One region of the Vibrio sp. YMD68 genome, then DNA from elsewhere that is predicted to be linked to it. Evidence: predicted binding sites of a transcription regulator. Region 1 holds the regulator's gene; the other holds the start of a gene.
What was found. The regulator PurR, encoded in region 1, represses purine synthesis genes. The targets are predictions, from matches to a motif close to TNANGNAAACGTTTNCNTNA.
Positions count from the first base shown of each region.

Region 2: purE (5-(carboxyamino)imidazole ribonucleotide mutase) is a predicted target of PurR. The motif match lies at 2,191-2,210, and genes of this name have one in related genera.

Region 1 is NZ_CP124614.1:1,261,843-1,265,618, forward strand. It holds gene QF117_RS11950 (TVP38/TMEM64 family protein) at 1-184, opposite strand, end outside; gene QF117_RS11955 (TfoX/Sxy family DNA transformation protein) at 330-920, opposite strand; cyclic di-GMP riboswitch class I at 1,034-1,136, opposite strand; gene purR (HTH-type transcriptional repressor PurR) at 1,279-2,286, opposite strand; gene torD (molecular chaperone TorD) at 2,534-3,181, opposite strand; gene torR (two-component system response regulator TorR) at 3,424-3,776, shown strand, end outside.
Region 2 is NZ_CP124614.1:40,540-44,315, forward strand. It holds gene QF117_RS06130 (topoisomerase DNA-binding C4 zinc finger domain-containing protein) at 1-442, shown strand, start outside; gene QF117_RS06135 (5-(carboxyamino)imidazole ribonucleotide synthase) at 507-1,631, opposite strand; gene purE (5-(carboxyamino)imidazole ribonucleotide mutase) at 1,635-2,120, opposite strand; gene hemF (oxygen-dependent coproporphyrinogen oxidase) at 2,569-3,486, shown strand; gene aroE (shikimate dehydrogenase) at 3,611-3,776, shown strand, end outside.

The DNA.
Region 1 (3,776 bases):
CGACCACAACGATATAAATTGCAAAGTAGCTTAGAGCTGCGATTGCAAAGTTGGATTCAATAATATTACTCAATGATTCTTGCTGTGACTTTGCATTCTCTAAAGTCAAAAGGTGCCCGTAATTTATCGTAAGAAATAGAATGGTGCCGATCAGAAAAATGGCAAAGAGTATTTTTTTATTCATAGTTATAGAACCTGTAAGGTGATGTGCGTATAGAGAACCGTATTAGGGTAAAAAAATTTCAAGTATCAATAGAATAAACAGATTCAAATTTTGATGCCGATAATGAGACATAAAAAAACCAACATATGAATGTTGGTTTTTTGAGTTATCTTAATCGATTCGCGAGTTCTTCCCGTCTCTCTTGGGGAATAACAGACCAGTGAGTCCCCTTAATAGCACCTTCTAGCGCCCAAAGGAGCTCCAAGCCCACATCTGATGGGTGAGATTGCTGAATGGCCTTATAAGCGGCTACAGAGCCTTGCTCCTCAAGAGTTGCCACAGAATCAATCCCCGCTTTTTTCAGCATTCTTTCCGTTGCTAACCTAAGATTTGGTAAATCCTTAAGGCGATCCGGTTTTGCAGATGCTTGGCTTTCTTTTTCTTTCTTTGCGATCTCTAATGAGCTTTTTGCTTCAGCGAGAGTGGCTGCGGAATCTGACATCCAATCATCAGGTAACGCATAATATTTGGTTACGACAGGGTGTCCGCGCTTTTTATAGACATATGGCATATAGCCTTGCTGCTTGAACTTTTTAACGGCAATGCTATCGGCTCTTATGTGAAGTTTGTCATTTACAACAAGTGCAAACATTGTGTCTTCAACAAAAATACCGAAACCGCCAAACATTGAACGAGACTTTACTCGTCCAAGCTGTTCAAACAGCCTCATTGAGTCTTTTAGTATTGGTTTATCCATGCTGTATGTTCTCGGTGTATGTTAAATACGCCACCAAATCAGGTCCGAGAGGTTAGCAAAATATGCAGAAACTGTGTCATTTACGGGTAAATTTTATGTTTGCATTGCTTGCCATCGGTAACCCCGCTACCTACCAACTCCTGTGATAAACAGAATGTTTGGTTAAGGCCGGAGGCTTTGCGTCCCACCCTTTCAAGTGGTTTGCCCTGTGCGTGACTAAAAATAAAGCTTTGATCAATCTGAATGAATATCACTAAACCGCTTGGTTACTGTGATGTTCATCCAACAAATTCATCTCAATAATGAGTCTAAACTATAACATATAATTAGCAAGTAAAGAAAAGCCAGTCAACACAGCCTACTTATTGAGATCCTTTACGGTGTTTCGTTCTACGATTTCAGGGTGCATCTCAAATATGCGCTTTTCATGATCTTTATCTTTGATTCTCTCAAGCAAAATTTCAAATGCATTTTTACCTACACGACGTTTGGGTTGGTGTACGGTCGTTAGTGGAGGCGAAAAGTATTCAGCAAGCTCAATATTGTCATAACCGATGACAGAGATATCGTTAGGAACGTTAATCCCTTTTTGCCCTAAGCGACTGATTAAACCGAGAGCCATCGTGTCGTTGAAACAGAAAATGGCCGTTGGTTTGTTGTCCATCGCTGCAATTTGGTCTGCCGCTAAGACAGCAGTATCACACTCAAAGTTACCTTCTAAGATCCAATCTTCATCGATTTTCAGGTTGGCTTCTGTCAATGCACGCTTAAAGCCTAAAATGCGCTCTTGGCATGCTGCTTTTTCAAAATGCCCGCTGAGACAAGCAATATCTTTATGGCCTTTATCAATCAGGTATTTTGTGGCGAGATAACCCCCTTCTTCTGAATTATCGATTATTTTATCGGCCTGGGAGCTTTCCGGGCCCCAATCCATCACAACCTTTGGAATGGTTGAGTGACGGTCAAGCATTTCTCGGAGTTCTTCAGTAAGGTCCGAACACATGACAAGAATGCCATCCACTCGTTTTTCGGCCAGCATTCGAATATAGTCACGCTGTTTTTCATAGATACCGCCGGTGTTACAAAGAATCAGCGTGTAGCCTTGGCGATAACAATAGCTTTCAACACCGTCAATGACTTCAGAAAAGAAAAGGTTTGTAGATTGAGTGACCAGCATACCAATCGTACGTGTTGTATTGCATTTTAAGCTGCGGGCAACGGCACTTGGGGCGTAGTTGAGTTCTTCAACGGCTTTATTCACTTTTTCTTGTGTCGTTTCTGCCACGAATCGCGTTTTATTGATAACGTGAGAAACCGTGGTCGTTGATACGCCAGCTAAGCGAGCAACATCTTTAATTGTGGCCATAATTCTTTTCCTGTTAATTGCTGTTGCAATTCCATTCACTAACAAAGCGTTTCAGTGCTTACATGAGCAAAAACATCTTACATCAGTAAAAACACAAAAACCGCCAATAATAGCGGTTAGTTAGTCATTCTTTTGTCGTTATTATTTTAATTTTAGACTTCATGTGAAGTACAAGCAATGAAAAGCGGTCATATTCGCGTGATCTAAAACTACAATTAGACAATATCATGGTGTTTATATTGAGTTTTTACTCGCCAGCTAAGTATTGGCAATCGAGTTCCAGAAAAGCACCCATCAATTCAGATACCGCAGCATAGAAACCGAAATCATCCAATTGCTGACATTTATGAGCAAATTGCGGGACCCAAGATAACAAGTAGGTTGAGATAAACTGTTTTTGCTCAATCAGTGCTTGGTCAAGATGCTTTTCGATTTCAACTTCATTGGAACGGATAATCAGGTGACCTAAAAAATCAAGTTCAATAGCGATATGATCAGCCGGTTCATTGAGGGTTTCATGAACGGTCACATTATGCTTCGCCATCAGCTCAGCCATTTCCTTTGCAGGAGTATCATTGAGTATCCCAGCCTCGCCAATATAAATTGACGCGTATGGCAGAGCTGAATCTTTATCTGACTTTAAAAATAGGTCACAAAAATCAGCAGATAACTCAAGTTGCGCATCTTCTCTGTCTTGCAGTCGATTCAGTGCGTCAACGAGTTTATCAATCGCAGGTTTTAATGATGGGTTCTCTCCCAAACCAGTGAGGAAAGCTCTAATCTGAGCAGACTGGTACTGTTCGATATCCGCTTCGGTGAGCTCCTTGGCGAATAGGCTAGATAGCCACCAGTAGATTTCAGCCCGTTTTTCGTTGAATGCTTTTGTTTCTTGCATTGTCATTAGCCTTAACAGAAATTATCTTTCTAGTTTAGCGAATAAAAATGAATAGGGTTACTTAAGAGTGTGATAAATATTGTGAAATTATGTCGTATTATGAACAGATTCAGCGAGCTTGTTTTGAATCAATAAACTTGCAAGATTTGTCCAAACTTAACCGGATGAGCTAGAATTGTGATGAATTATGAATAGAATGGCTCTAGCAAAATCATTCCAATGAATAAAAATAAGTGAGTTAAATGACTTATCATATACTGGTCGTCGAAGACGATGCTGTAACACGCAGTAAGCTGGTCGGCTACTTTCAGAATGAAGGTTATACGGTGAGTGAAGCTCAAAGCGGTGAACAGATGCATGAAATATTGCAAATGTCCTCTGTCGATTTGGTCATGCTCGACATTAACCTTCCAGGCTCTGATGGTCTGATGTTGACACGAGAACTACGAAGTCAGTCGGACATTGGTATTATTCTAGTAACCGGGCGAACGGACAGCATTGATAAGATTGTTGGCTTAGAAATGGGTGCGGATGATTACGTCACCAAACCCTTTGAATTACGTGAACTGCTGGTTCGAGTGAAAAATTTATTGTG
Region 2 (3,776 bases), 1.2 Mb from region 1:
AGGTTGTAACCAATACCCTAGCTGTGATTTTATTCGACCATTGCATCAAAATGATGGGCACATAATCAAACCATTGGGTGTGGCTTGCCCATTGTGTACAAACGAGTTGGTTTTACGCCAGGGGCGATATGGGATGTTCATTGGCTGTAGTGACTATCCCACTTGTCATCACATTGAGTCATTAGAAGACAAAAGTGATGACAAAGCACCACAGTACGCGTGTCCTGATTGCGGCAAAGGACATCTCGCTGAGAGGAAAACACGCTTCGGCAAGGTATTTTATGCATGCGATTGCTACCCTAAATGCAAATTTGCTGTGAATTTGCCCCCCGTTAAAGGTCGCTGTGAGCAGTGTGGTTTTCCATTATTAGTTGAAAAGAAACTCGCCAGTGGGGTTAAGCTGCAATGCGCCGACAGACGTTGTCATCACATTCAGAAATAAATAAAAAATGACGCAATAGCGTCATTTTTTATTTGGTTTTCACATGGGTTACTGACGCTAAACATTAATTTTTAGCCAGTTCATGAATAGCGGGGTAAGCACGTTCATTGAGAACCTTAGCCAGAGAGGCCAAAGTCAGCTTAAGTTCTGTGGCTGTTTGAGCTGAAACATTGATGTGGCCCATTTTTCGACCCGCCCTCTTTTCTTTTCCATACCAATGTATATGACAGCCTTCCGTAGAAAGCAGAGCGTCTGGTAGTTTGTCTTCACCCAGTATATTGATCATCGCAGTAGGACGGATAAGCTTAGTTGACCCTAAAGCCAGACCACAAACAGCGCGTAGGTGGTTTTCAAATTGACAGGTTTCTGCACCTTGCTGAGTCCAGTGTCCGGAGTTGTGCACTCGCGGAGCTATTTCGTTGACCAGTAGTTGCCCATCAACATCAAAAAACTCTAACGCAAGAACGCCCACATAATCTAGGCGATTGGCAATCGCTGAAAACATCTGCAGTGCTTGGCTTTGCAGTTGGGGATCATCAATAGCTGTTGATAAGCTGAGTACGCCATTGGTGTGAACGTTTTCCGCTAATGGGTAAACGGCAATGCTGCCATCTTTTGCTCTTGCTCCCACAAGAGAGACTTCTCGATTAAACGGAATGAAGGCTTCTGCCACAATCGATTGAGAAGGAGAAGAGGCGATACATTCAGCCATTTCAGACCAGATGGCATCAACGTCTTTTAGCGATTTAAGACGCCATTGACCTTTTCCATCATACCCGCCTAACGCACTCTTCAACACCATTGGAAGCTTCACAGACTCAATAGCGGCATCAAAATCTTCACGGGTATTCACGATGTAATAGTCAGCATTTCTCACTTGGGCTTGATCAAGCAGCGCTTTTTCTATTCGTCGGTCACCACCCGCCTTGATTGCTTCTGTCCTGGGAAGGAACTTTCCACTTTGTTCACAGATATCGAGCACATCATGTGGAATGTGCTCAAATTCAGCCGTGATCACATCGGCTTGTGCAATGGCATTTTCTAATCCTTGACCCATTACCGCCAGGGTCAAAGGGTGAACAATAGTTGCACTGTTCACGTCAAAGGCAGATATCTCAATATTAAGTGGTGCGCCAGCCAGTGACATCATTCGAGCAAGTTGACCTGCACCTAATACCAATACGTGCATGGTTTAGTCCTCAGCAGGATTCGGGTTGGCAAGGACGGTGTCGGTTTGTTCTGTTCGGAACGCTTCAACTTTAGCCATGACTGTCTCATCGTGTGTGCCGATGATTTGTGCAGCTAGAATTCCAGCATTGGCCGCACCGGCTTCACCGATAGCCAAAGTACCCACGGCGATCCCTTTAGGCATTTGTACAATGGATAACAATGAATCCATCCCTTTAAGAGCGCGAGATTGTACTGGAACCCCTAATACCGGAACACTGGTAAAGGCCGCAGCCATTCCTGGTAAGTGAGCAGCCCCGCCCGCTCCTGCGATGATGACTTTAATGCCACGCTCTTTTGCAGTAGTTGCGTAATCCGCGAGTAGCTGAGGAGTTCTGTGTGCAGAAACGACCTTGGTTTCGTAAGGGACACCAAATTGGTCTAGCATCTCTGCTGCTAGTTTCATGGTTGGCCAATCTGATTTAGAACCCATAATAATGCCGACTTTCATCTCAAACTCCTTCAAGCTTCAATAATTAGGTGAGTGGATATTTTGGGCGCATTATACGGGTAAAACCTCATCAAGCAAACGTTTGCGTTGGTGTTAAAAGAAGAATCATACAATTTGTAAACAAATACCTTATGCACGGATTGTGATTATTTGTACACTTACCGTGCTCACTGCTGATAAATCAGAGTCAGGGTGCTAACCCGACGGGGGTTTACTTCGTGCATTACCATTTCTGAAGTTTAGCCGCTACTGGGTGATAAACGGTTTGACATACTCGAATGGAAAACGAGTAGAAGAGATAAGCCGAGTGAGTTATAGAGATGCCAAAACCTCAAAGGTCGTAAGGCAAGGCTGACCATTTCGATAGAGAATGTACGATATAGCAAGTTTGATAAAGAAAGTCAGATGAAGTCAGAAAGATAACCAAAATCAGCGTTGGATAAAAATGATGGCAAGTATTGATAAGCACAAAGTGAAGCAGTTTCTATTATCACTGCAAGATAACATCTGTTCCGCACTAGAACGGGCGGATGGCACGGCTAAGTTTGAACATGACGATTGGGAGAAAGGTCCGAGTGAGCGACTTGCTGGTGGTGGCCGAACAAGAGTCATGCGCAATGGGCATGTTTTTGAGCAAGGTGGTGTTAACTTCTCACATGTATTGGGTGAACAAATGCCAGCATCAGCAACGGCGCACCGACCAGAGTTAGCAGGCCGAAAATTTGAGGCGATGGGTGTTTCGTTAGTGATGCATCCTAATAACCCGTACATTCCGACATCTCATGCTAATGTACGCTTTTTTATTGCTGAAAAAGAGGGCGAGGCTCCGATTTGGTGGTTTGGTGGTGGTTTTGATTTAACGCCGTTTTATCCTTTTGAGGAAGATTGTCAGCATTGGCACAATGTTGCCAAAGATATTTGTGAGCCTTTTGGTGCCCAGGTCTATGCTGAGCATAAAGCTTGGTGCGATAAATACTTCTTCTTGCCTCATCGCAAAGAAACTCGGGGCGTTGGTGGTTTGTTTTTTGATGATCTCAATCAGTGGGGCTTCGATCAGTGCTTTTCTTATATGCAAGCGGTGGGTGAGGGCTTTACTGATGCCTACTTGCCTATTGTTGAGCGAAGAAAAGAGACGCCATTTGGTGAAAGAGAGCGTGAGTTTCAGCTTTACCGTCGTGGACGTTATGTTGAATTCAATCTGGTGTATGACAGGGGAACGCTGTTCGGATTGCAAAGCGGAGGGCGGACAGAATCGATTCTGATGTCGATGCCACCATTAGCTCGCTGGGAATATGCCTACCAGGTAGAAAGTGATTCTCCAGAAGCGGCGCTTTACGATCACTACTTAAAACCTCGAGATTGGTAATCGGTCGCTTTCTATAGGCTTTCTTCTATATGTAGTTTCTTCTGCCTAGAGTTAGTGATAGGGTCATATTTTAAGGCACATGTCTTTTAGTATGACTCTTTTAAATTTCTGATAGGTTAAGGATATGACTCAGCAAATAGATCGTTACGTGGTTTTCGGCAATCCCATTAAACAAAGTAAATCTCCCTTCATCCATACTCTATTTGCGCGCCAAACCAACCAGCCTCTTACTTATGTGTCTGCTTGTCCACCCAAAGATGGATTCAAACAAGCGGCAACGCTCTTTTTTT